DNA from 2 places in the Paraburkholderia sp. CHISQ3 genome. Region 2 is predicted to be linked to the other one. Evidence: riboswitches for the same ligand, from Rfam matches in the RefSeq annotation. Region 2 holds a riboswitch; the other holds the start of a gene.
What was found. A riboswitch is a leader RNA that binds a small molecule or an ion and turns the genes downstream of it on or off. The one in region 2 is predicted to bind thiamine pyrophosphate.

Region 1: another riboswitch for thiamine pyrophosphate. It lies ahead of thiC (phosphomethylpyrimidine synthase ThiC); the one in region 2 lies ahead of M0D65_RS30190 (FAD-dependent oxidoreductase).

What each region holds. Positions count from the first base shown of each region.
Region 1 is NZ_JALPRG010000017.1:80,406-86,170, forward strand. It holds gene M0D65_RS31015 (pentapeptide MXKDX repeat protein) at 1-183, opposite strand, end outside; gene M0D65_RS31020 (molybdopterin-dependent oxidoreductase) at 328-1,104, opposite strand; gene M0D65_RS31025 (cytochrome b/b6 domain-containing protein) at 1,127-1,744, opposite strand; gene M0D65_RS31030 (thioredoxin family protein) at 1,817-2,665, opposite strand; TPP riboswitch at 2,911-3,030, shown strand; gene thiC (phosphomethylpyrimidine synthase ThiC) at 3,111-5,042, shown strand; gene M0D65_RS31040 (hypothetical protein) at 5,372-5,765, shown strand, end outside.
Region 2 is NZ_JALPRG010000016.1:57,101-62,865, reverse strand. It holds gene thiE (thiamine phosphate synthase) at 1-622, opposite strand, end outside; gene M0D65_RS30200 (thiazole synthase) at 619-1,434, opposite strand; gene thiS (sulfur carrier protein ThiS) at 1,468-1,665, opposite strand; gene M0D65_RS30190 (FAD-dependent oxidoreductase) at 1,724-2,878, opposite strand; TPP riboswitch at 3,071-3,182, opposite strand; gene M0D65_RS30185 (ABC transporter ATP-binding protein/permease) at 3,516-5,267, shown strand; gene M0D65_RS30180 (SDR family NAD(P)-dependent oxidoreductase) at 5,264-5,765, shown strand, end outside.

The sequences.
Region 1 (5,765 bases), on a different contig from region 2:
GTCTTTCGACATGCTGTCCTTCGACATCGAATCTTTCGACATTGAGTCTTTCGACATCGCGTTCTTGGACATGCTGTCTTTCGACATCGCGTCATTGGACATCGCGCCGCTTGCCTGCGCGAACACGGTGCCGCTACCCAGCGTGAATGCGAGAGCGGTAACTGCAATTGCGAACGTCTTCATGGGATCACTCCAGTTTTTGTAGGTGAGTTGGTCAATCAGTGAATCAGTGAGGCAGTAAATCAAAACCGGCCATGCCGGGCGTTTTCGAAGCATCTGCCGCTCGTGACCGCCTGCAATTGCTTGCATCGAGGGCGGGCCCGCGCGTCAGGAGCCTCCGAACCAGTTGTATCCCTGGTCGACCCAATAGCCGCCGGGATAGGTGTTAGTGACGAAGATCTCCACGATGTGCTTCGGATTCTTGTAGCCGAGCTTGGTCGGCATCCGCAGCTTCATCGGGAAGCCGTATTTGGCGGGCAGACGCTCGCCGTCGTAGTCGAAAGCAAGCAGCGTCTGCGGATGCAGCGCGGTCGGCATATCGATGCTTTCGTAGTAGTCGTCGGCGCACTTGAAGCCGACGTACTTCGCGCTCGTATCAGCGCCGACGCGGCGCAGAAAATCGCCGAACGAGGTCCCGCCCCAACGGCCGATCGCGCTCCAGCCCTCCACGCAGATATGCCGCGTGATCTGCTCTTCATGCGGCAGCGCGTACAACTCGGGCAGTGTCCACGTGCGCTTGCCTGTGACGAGGCCGCTCAACTGCAACCGGTAGGCAGCGCCGTTCACGTCGGGCACGTCGTCGATGCCGTAGAACGCGTTGAACGGAAACGGTCGCGTGATCTGCGCTTCGGTGTAGGTCGGCGCGAGCTGCTTCGGGTCGAAGAGGAACGCCTGTGCCCGGTCGTTCAGACGCGACACGGCTGTGAGGAATTTATTCACCGAGTCGTCGTCGGTGAGTGAGCAGCCGGTCAGCATCGACAGACCGCCGAGCGTCAGCAACCGCTTGCCGAACAGGCGTCGCGACGGCATGGCGAGCTCACGGCGCGCATCGATCAGGATCGACTCACGATCGAGTTTCGCAGGGGTTTTGTTCGAGGAAGGCATGACGATGTCCTGAGAGATGGGCTCAGCGGCCGCGCAACATTGCGAGCAGCGAGCGCGGCACCAGGGCGACTAGCGCGAGATGCACGACGAGGAACCCGGCCATCAGCGACATCGCGCTGAAATGCACGATCCGCGCGGTGTCGTAGCCGCCCATCAGTTCGCGCAGCAGCGGAAACTGCACCGACTTCCAGATCGCGAGCCCCGACAGCACGAGCACGATCAGGTCGACGATCACGAACAGATAGGCAAGCTTCTGCACGGCGTTGTAGTGGCTCAGGTCGTCGTGCGAGAGCTTGCCGCGCAACGCGCTGACGAAATCGCGCAGCAGTGCGCGCGGCGACAGCGGCAAAAACTTGCGCACGAGGCGCCCGCTCGCCAGATTCAGCAGCAGATAGACGATGCCGTTGAACACCAGCAGCCACATTGCGGCGAAGTGCCACTGCAGCGCACCGCCGAGCCAGCCGCCGAGCGTGATGCCGTTCGGAAACGAGAAACTGGGGAAGATCGGCGACGCGTTGTAGATGCGCCAGCCCGACAGCATCATCGTGAGCGCGGCGAGTGCGTTAAGCCAGTGGGTGATGCGCACCCAGACCGGATGGATCGTGCGGGACTGCTGCACGGGCGGCACAGGCGCGGGCATCGATGCGAGACTGGCCGGCAGGCGTGTGGGGTTCATGATGTTTTCCGAAGGCGAAGCGAACAGGCGGTCTGGTTAGTGACACGCCGCGAGATCGGCGGCCTGCAGCACGTCGCCGGTAGCAGCGTTCTCGACGAACGCGACGACACCGAACCGGTCGGCCGGTGCGCCGGCATCGACCGCGTCGAGCGTGACGTCGTGGCGAATCTGCGCGTGGCCTGCAGCTAGCGGCACCGGACCGATCCATTGCCGCACGACCCGCTCGTGATGCAGCGTCGCGCCGCTGTTCTCGCCTGCGCGCACCTGTGACGTCAGCGCATTTTCATAGACCGCGACGTACGCGTTCAGCGGATCCGCGGTGGAAGCACGCGAGGTGAATTGCGCATCGATGTCGAAGGCGCCTGACGAACCGCCTGCGCGCGGCTTAAGCTCCACGGCGACGTCGGCGGATGCGGGTTGTGCCACGATCTGGCGGACCCGGTCCGCAAAGTTGTCGGCACTCGACCAGCTACGCAACTCGCGACCCGCAACGAATACTTCCGGCGTGTAGATCGTGTGCGCACCGGCGACATCGGTCAGCGTCTGCTGCCGCTCGGTGAAGCGATGCTGCGAGAAGCGGTCGGTCCAGCCGAGGCTGTTCCAGTAATCGACATGCAACGCGAGCGGCACGACACCTTGCGCAGCACCGCCCTGCTTCCATTGACTGAGCCAGTTGTCGGCGGGCGGGCAGCTGCTGCAGCCTTCGCTGCTATACAGCTCGACGAGCGCGACCCGATGCGCGGGACTATGCGCGAGGCACTGGCCGGCGGCAGCGTTCGCCACGCCGCTCGCGAGAGCCGCCCCGCACGCCACCGCGAGCGCGCACCAGCGCGCAAAACGCCCCAGCGCAAAACCGGACCACCGACCGTTCGAAAAGAAGACCATGACACGCTCCATCGGGAAATCTGCGTGTTGGTCGGGCGGCGGCGGCTGTTATGACAGCGAAAACGCAAATTTTTTGCACAGGGCGGCAAGCGGCGTCGGCACGGTGAGTCCAGCGAGCGCGCCTCGCCGCAGCCAGCCTTGGCCGTGAGCGGATCCGCCGCCGGCGTCAGGAAATTGTCAGGAAGCGCACCGGCCCGAGGCGGCAGCAAGTTGCCAAGCCCGCCCCGCCCGGTGTATCGTGTGCGCTGCTAACGCGGGGGTCCTGCGTCGCGCATCGCCATCGGGCGGTGAGCTGCGTGGGTGAGAAATACCCTTTGAACCTGATCTGGATAATGCCAGCGCAGGGAAGCGTCCGGGCTTCGCCGCTTACCACTGCTTCATCTCTCGCGAACCCCGACTCACTTCATCTCATCTCCTGCCTAGCCGCCCCACTAAGGAGATATGCATGAACGCCAACCCAAAATTCATTTCCGCCGACGCTCACGTCGACGAAGCCGCTGTCGCCCCGCTGCCCAATTCGCGCAAGGTCTACGTGACCGGTTCGCGTCCGGACATCCGCGTGCCGATGCGCGAAATCTCGCAGGCCGATACGCCTGACAGCTTCGGCGGCGAAAAGAATCCGCCGGTCTATGTCTACGATACGTCGGGCCCCTACTCCGATCCGGATGCCAAGATCGACATTCGCGCGGGCCTGCCGGCACTGCGTCAGGCGTGGATCGAAGAGCGCGGCGACACCGAAGCGCTGACAGGTCTGTCGAGTGACTTCAGCCGCGAACGCGCCGCCGATACCGCCACCGCCGATCTGCGCTTCCAGGGCCTGCACCGCACGCCGCGCCGCGCGATCGCCGGCAAGAACGTGTCGCAGATGCACTATGCGAGAAAGGGCATCGTCACGCCGGAAATGGAATACATCGCGATCCGCGAAAACCAGCGCCGCGCCGAGTATCTCGAGAGCCTCAAGACGAGCGGCCCGAACGGCGAAAAGCTCGCGGCGATGATGGGCCGCCAGCATCCAGGCCAGGCGTTCGGCGCGAGCGCATTCGGTCCGAATGGCCTCACGGCGATCACTGCAGAATTCGTGCGCGAAGAAGTCGCCCGTGGCCGCGCGATCATTCCGAACAACATCAATCACCCGGAAAGCGAACCGATGATCATCGGTCGCAACTTCCTCGTGAAGGTCAACGCGAACATCGGCAACTCGGCGGTGACGTCGTCGATCGGTGAGGAAGTCGACAAGATGACCTGGGCGATCCGCTGGGGCGGCGACACGGTGATGGATCTGTCCACCGGCAAGCACATTCACGAAACGCGCGAGTGGATCATCCGCAACAGCCCGGTGCCGATCGGCACGGTGCCGATCTATCAGGCGCTCGAAAAGGTGAACGGTAAAGCCGAAGACCTGACCTGGGAAATCTTCCGCGACACGCTGATCGAGCAGGCCGAACAAGGCGTCGACTACTTCACGATTCACGCGGGCGTGCGTCTGCAGTACGTGCCGCTCACGGCGAAGCGGATGACCGGCATCGTGTCGCGCGGCGGCTCGATCATGGCGAAGTGGTGCCTCGCGCATCACAAGGAAAGCTTCCTGTACGAGCACTTCGAAGACATCTGCGAAATCATGAAGGCGTACGACGTCGCCTTCTCGCTCGGCGACGGTCTGCGTCCCGGCTCGATCTACGATGCCAACGACGAAGCGCAGCTCGGCGAACTGAAAACACTCGGCGAACTCACGCAGATCGCGTGGAAGCACGACGTGCAGACGATGATCGAAGGTCCGGGCCATGTGCCGATGCAGCTCATCAAGGAGAACATGGACCTGCAGCTCGAATGGTGCGATGAAGCGCCGTTCTACACGCTCGGACCGCTCACCACCGATATCGCGCCAGGCTACGACCACATCACGTCGGGCATCGGTGCAGCGATGATCGGCTGGTTCGGCACAGCGATGCTGTGCTACGTCACGCCGAAGGAACACCTCGGGCTGCCGAACAAGGACGACGTGAAGACCGGCATCATCACGTACAAGCTCGCCGCGCATGCAGCCGATCTGGCGAAGGGTCATCCGGGTGCGCAGGTGCGCGACAACGCGCTGTCGAAAGCGCGCTTCGAGTTCCGCTGGGAAGATCAGTTCAACCTCGGTCTCGATCCGGACAAGGCGCGCGAATTCCACGATGAAACGCTGCCGAAAGACTCCGCGAAGGTCGCGCATTTCTGCTCGATGTGCGGACCGCACTTCTGCTCGATGAAGATCACGCAGGACGTGCGCGAGTTCGCGGCGCAGCAAGGCGTCACCGACGACGAAGCGCTGAAGAAGGGGATGGAAGTGAAGGCCATCGAGTTCGTCCGCAAGGGTGCGGAGATTTATCAGCGGCAGTGAGTGACGGCAATGAGTCACATCAATAAGTGACAGCGAGCCGCGCGCGGAATTCAACCACGTGCAGCCGTTCTTCATCGTGAGCCATTCGTAAGAATCGGAGCATCGTCAGCGAATCGGGAAGAAACACCCGATCCTTTGCTGGCACAGGTTCCCGCCCGATACATCCGAAGCAATAGCGCGGCGCATTCCGGCAACGGATGCGCCGCGTTCGTTATTGCAATGGCTTGAAATATGCGGTTACCGCTTCGCAACCCCGTGTAGACGCCACGGGGGTAAGCTCGATGGATTACGTGGCGCCCCAGGTACTGCGCCGATTCAAGGAGTCCGTCATGAACCCTCGCACCTTGCCATCTTTCTCCACGGCAGCCCGGCTCGGCGGTGCGGCCTGTCTGCTGGTGCTGGCCGGATCGCTGGCCGGTTGTTACTACCCGTACGGCTACTATCCGGGCGGCTACTACTCCTACTATCCGACGGTCCCCGCTACGACCACGCAACAGGCCGTGCCTGTGCCACCGCCGCCAACGACATCAACGCAACAGTCGGCGCGAGTCGCGACGACGACGCCTCCACCCGCCCAGTACTACGCGCAGGCCCAACCGCCGGTCTACGTCGCGCCCGCTTATCCGCCCGCTTACCCGCCCGATTACTACCCGGCCTACTACCCCGCTTATTACCCGGCCTATCCGGCCGGTTATGGCTGGTGGGGCGCACCGTCTATCTCGC
Region 2 (5,765 bases):
TCAACTGTCCGGCCGTGGCGGACTTGTGGCGCAACTGGATGGTCTTCACGCCGAACCCCAGCACCCGCTCGACCCAGTTGGCGTCCGGCAACACCGGGTAGAGGCCCAGCCGCTCGGGGCAACGCGGAAACGGCTGCGCCGGCGCAGGCGGCAACCCGACGACACGCGGAAAGCGCGCGAGATCGGTCGGCCAGGCATCCGCGGCGCGCTTTTCGTCGCCGTCGCGCCAGGCCAGTGCCAGCACCAGTGCGTCATGCGGCGCAAACCCGCAATCGAGGAACGCGGCCAGCGCGGGGATCCAGTCTTCGGGCAACGCGCCTTCGAGCGATTCCAGCGGATAGCGCTCGCCGCCCAGATGGAGCGTTGCGCGGCCCGGCGCAGCCTCGATGACGCCCGCGCCCTGCACGAGCCAGCGCGCGAGTTGCGCGCCGTCTGGGCGCGCGCCGGCAGCAACGATCAGATCGCCGCCGTTCGCATCGTCGGGTGGAGTCAGGCAGATGCGCCATGGCGCGTGGGTCGGCGGCCAGTCGCCGAGCCGCGCGCGGATGCGCTCGGCGGCTTCGGTGAGTTCGTCGGCGGGCGGCCAGAAACGGTCGCCGGGCAGCGGCAAAGTCTGCGTCACGCGGCGCTCCCGTCGTGATGCCAGAACGGCATACCGACCACCGGCGTGCTCGCCTCGGCCGCCTCGCGCTCGGCCATCGGCCCGGCAACGTAAGCGGCGCGGCCCGCCTCGGCGGCCAGCGCGAAAGCTCGCGCCATCGCCGGCGGATGGGTGGCCTGCGATACCGCCGTGTTCAGCAGCACGCCGTCGAAGCCCCACTCCATCACCTGGCACGCGTGCGAGGGCACACCGAGCCCGGCGTCGACGATCAGCGGTACGTCGGGCAGCCGCTCACGCAGCACGCGCAACCCGTACGGATTGATGACGCCCTTGCCGGTGCCGATCGGCGCGCCCCACGGCATCAGCGCCTCGCAGCCCACATCGAGCAAGCGTCTGCCGATCACGAGATCTTCAGTGCAGTACGGCAGCACCTTGAAGCCTTCCTTCACCAGTTGGGCGGCCGCCTCGATCAGCCCGATCGGATCGGGTTGCAGCGTGTAGTCGTCGCCGATCAGTTCGAGCTTGATCCAGTCGGTGGCGAAGATTTCGCGCGCCATGTGCGCGGTCGTCACCGCTTCGGCGACGCTCTGGCAGCCGGCCGTGTTCGGCAGCAGCGGCACGCTGTGGCGCTTGAGCAGGTCGAAGAAGCCCGCCTCGGCGCCGCCTTCGTTCATCTGACGACGTAGCGCGACGGTGACCATGCCTGGCTGCGCCGCGGCGATCGAGTCGGACAGCGACTGCAGCGACGGATAGCGCGACGTGCCGAGCAGCACGCGGCTCGCGAACGTTTCGCCGTAGAGGCGCAGGGGATCGGCAGGAGCGGGAGAAGTCATGGGGAATCCTTGCGTCTGACGGTGTGCCGCGGCTCAGCCGCCGGCGACCGGTTGCACGACGTCGAGCCGGTCGCCCGGTTGCAGCGCGCGCGCCGCATGCTGCGTACGCGCGACGAAATCGCCGTTCAGCGCAACCGCGAACGGCGGCCGCGCGCCCCATGCGGCAAGCGCATCGGCGACGGTGGCGCCGTCGGGCAGCGTCAGCGGTTTCTGGTTGATATGGATGTTCATGGGGTTCGTCAAAAGCGTTTCTTCCGTTTCTTTCGTGGTTCGCGTGAGGCGGCTTCGGTCACGCCGGCTCGCGCGCCGGGTCCGGCTGGTTCAGCGAGTCGAGGTGGAACAGCTCGCTCCAGCGCGCGTCGCGCCGCCAGGTCGCAAACGCGTCGACATCGGCGACGCGGCGCTCGAGCAGTGCGGCGGCAAAGCGCACCGCTTCGTCCGCGACTTCCGGCGCGATCATGTAACCGTGCCGGTACAGGCCGTTCACACGCAACGTCTGTGCGCCGTTCCAGACCAGCGCCGGACGATGGTCTGGCATGGTCGGGCGGCAATGTGCGTTGAGTTCGAGAATGCGCGCTTCGCCGAAACCCGGATGCACCGAAAACGCCGCACTCAGCAATTCGAGCGCCGAGCGCACACTGACCGGCGACATGTCTTCGCCTTCCACTTCGGTTGCACCGATCACATAGCAGTCGTCCTGCTTCGGCGCGATATAGAGCGGGTAGCGAGGATGCAGCAGGCGCACCGGGCGCGTGAGATCGATGCCAGGCGCGTGTACTCGCGCAACTTCACCGCGGATACCGCGCAGCGTCGGCAGAACCGGTTTTGCGCCAAGGCCGCGACAATCGATCGTGACGTGTGCAGCGGGCATCGCGCGATCGTCGATGTGGGTGTTCCAGTGCAGCTCGACGCCGCGAGCCGCGAGCCCCGCCGCAAGTGCGGCGAGCACCTGGCGATTGTCGAGCTGCCCTTCGCGCGGCAACAGCCAGCCTTTCGTGAAGCGGCCGGTCAACGCGGGCTCGGCGGCGTCGATCTGCGCGCCGGACAGCGCGACGAAGCCGCTGTCGAGCCACTCGGCCGGCGCGTTCGCACGCACTCGGCGTTCGAACAGTGAAGCTTCCGTGCGATCCGCGTGATGCCACACGATGAGCGAGCCATTGCGCTGAAAGAACACCGGCTCCGGCAATTCGGCGAGCAACCGCGGCCATGCATCGAGCGATGCGGCGCCCAGTTGCGTAATCAGCAGTTCCGCGCTGGCGGCTTCGGCGAGCGGCGCGAGCATCGCGGCGGCGACCCAGGCAGCCGCCTGCGTGCCCGCTGCATCGCCGCGTTCGTACAACGCCACGCGATGCCCGGCGCCGGCCAGACGCCACGCGACGAGCCGCCCGCACAGCCCACCGCCGATCACGGCGAAATCCGGTTTAGGTTGGGTAGCGGTATTCATCGCGCGCGAGCCGGACGCGACGGCGCCCATCCGCAGACGTGCGGACAGACAACGCAAAAAACTGAAGAATAAGCGGTCATCGAATCCTTTCCGTACGGCAGGAAGCGCACGTACCCAAGGACGAAACCGGCGGGCGAAGCCGGCCGGACCACGCACCCATGACGGTGCCGTCCGGCGGAGAAATGGAAGACATCAGAACTTCCGGAAACTTCCCGCGCCGGTATTACCCGGATCGGGTGCGAAGGGTCTCTCTCAGCCTGGCCGCAGCGTGTCGCCCGCGCGCAAAGCACCCCTGTTTCGTCAGCGGCCATTAGACCATAAAAGGCCGGAGGCCCGCAAACCGGGGGGCTGCGGCCGGCTGTCCAGCCTGCCTGTGGTGGCTTGCGCAGGGAAATACGGCGAGCTGGGGTGCTCTGGCACAATGCCGTCAACGCAGCGCGGGCCGGCCCCGGGCCGCCAGGATCCGTTAAGACTCGTTTAAGTGGGTCGGGCCAGAATCGGGCGGTCGCGGCACGGGGTCGGTACCCGGGTCGCAATCACAATTTCGCCGTGGCGCCAACTCGCTACGGACTGAGCCATCAGGGTCCAGCCATCGTGCGCCGGTCCCAGACGAGCCAGCATTTCTCCCAGGATGGTCATGACGCCCAACACTTCCCCTACACCCACGCTAGAGCCCGACGATAAAGTCTCCGCGTGGAGTCTGATCAAGCCGTACTGGGTCTCTGAAGAATGGAAGATCGCCTGGGGGCTGCTGGTTACGATCGTTGCGATCAACCTCGCCAACGTCTGGTTGAACGTGAAGTTCAACACCTGGAACGGCGAGTTCTATAACGCCTTGCAGGCCAAGGATGTTCACAACTTCCCGCACCTCGTAGTCGTCTTCACGCTCATCGTGTTCGCGATGATCATCCTGTTCGTGTACGGTCGATACCTGCGCCAGATGCTCGGCTTCCGCTGGCGCCAATGGCTGACGCAACGGTACCTCGAAGAGTGGCTCGGTAACAGCGCCTTCTACCGGATCGAGCGCGACCGGCTCGCCGACAACCCCGACCAGCGTATTAGCGACGACCTGCAGTCATTTGCAACCAGCACGCTTACCCTATCGCTTGACCTGCTCTCAACAGTCGTCACGCTCATTTCGTTCGTCACCATCCTTTGGGGATTGGCCGGCGCGCTGAGCATCACGCTAGGCGGCATGCCCATCGTCATTCCCGGCTATATGGTGTGGGTCGCAGCACTCTACGCGCTAGGTGGCTCGTACCTGATACACAAGCTCGGGCACCCACTGGTTTCGATCACCTACCAGCAGCAGAAGGTTGAGGCGGACTTCCGCTTCGGCCTGATCCGCGTGCGCGAAAACGCCGAGCAAATCGCGTTTTACGATGGTGAAGCAACTGAACGGGCCACAGCGGGAAGTGTCTTCCAGCGCATTCGCGATAACTGGTGGCGTGTGATGAAGTACACGAAGCGCCTGAGCTTCGTGCTTAGCTTCTACGGCCAGATCGCGATTATCTTTCCGATCGTCGTGGCATCGCCGCGCTACTTCGCGGGTGCATTTACGTTCGGCGTGCTGATGCAGATTCAGAACTCGTTCGGCACGGTCAGCGATTCGTTCTCGTGGTTTATCAACAGTTACGGCAGCCTCGTCGACTGGCGCGCTACGGTGAACCGTCTGCGCGAATTCAAACGTGTCGTCCACGCGTCGCATCTGAAAGAAGCAACGTCGCCGGCCACCGCTCATGGCGGCATCAACCTGCACTACGTGGACGAGGACAGGCTCACCACGGACGGTCTCTCGCTCTCCCTGCCGAGTGGCGCCCCGCTCTCGCAGATACGCGACATCTCGATCCAGCCCGGTTCGCGCTGGTTGGTACGCGGCGCGTCCGGGGCCGGCAAGAGCACCTTGATGCGTGCACTCGCCGGACTGTGGCCATTCGGTAACGGCTCGATCGATGCGCCGGTCAGTGCGCGCATGATGTTCATTCCGCAACAAAGCTATATGCCGATCGGCACGCTAAAGGCCGCGCTCGCCTATCCGTCGTCGGCGGAGACGTACACCAACAACGAATACATCGAAGCGCTGCAGGCTTGCCATCTCGCGGACTACACAGGCCGTCTCGAGGAATCCGCGCACTGGGCTCGCGTGCTCTCGCCCGGCGAGCAGCAACGGCTTGCGGCAGCGCGTGTCCTGCTGCACAAACCCGACTATCTGTTCCTCGACGAAGCGACCAGCGCACTCGATACCGACAACGAGGCACGCCTCTATCACCTGTTCATCGAGCGGCTGCCGAAGGCGGCCATCATCAGCGTCGCGCATCGTGAGTCGCTGGCTGCGTTCCATGAGGAAACGCTCAACGTCGAACGCAGCGCGGAGCCCGCCGCCGCATGAGCGCGACACGCCGCGTCGTGTTGATCACCGGTGCCGGCTCCGGCATCGGCGCCGCACTTGCGCGTCGGCTTGCCACACGTCACTCAGCGCTCGATGCAACACCTGGTACGGCTACACAGCTCGCCTTGATGCTGCACGCACGCGGCGCGGATTCCGAGGCGCGCGACCGGCTCGAAGCCGTCGCCGCCAGTTGCACCGCGCACGGTGCGACCTGCGCAACAGTGTTCGGCGATCTTGCCGAACCTGGTGCCGCCGACCACATCGTGCATCAGACGCTCGCTGCGTTCGGTGCACTCGATCATCTGGTCGCGAACGCCGGTCATGCACAGCGTCAGACACTCGCTGCACTCGATGCGCACACGCTTGTCGAATCGTTCGCGGCCATGCCCTCGGCATTCGCCGCGCTCGTCAGACGCGCAACGCCCGCGTTGAAAACATCGGAGCACGGCCGCGTGATCGCGCTCAGTTCGTTTGTCGCGCATCGCTATCGGCAGGACG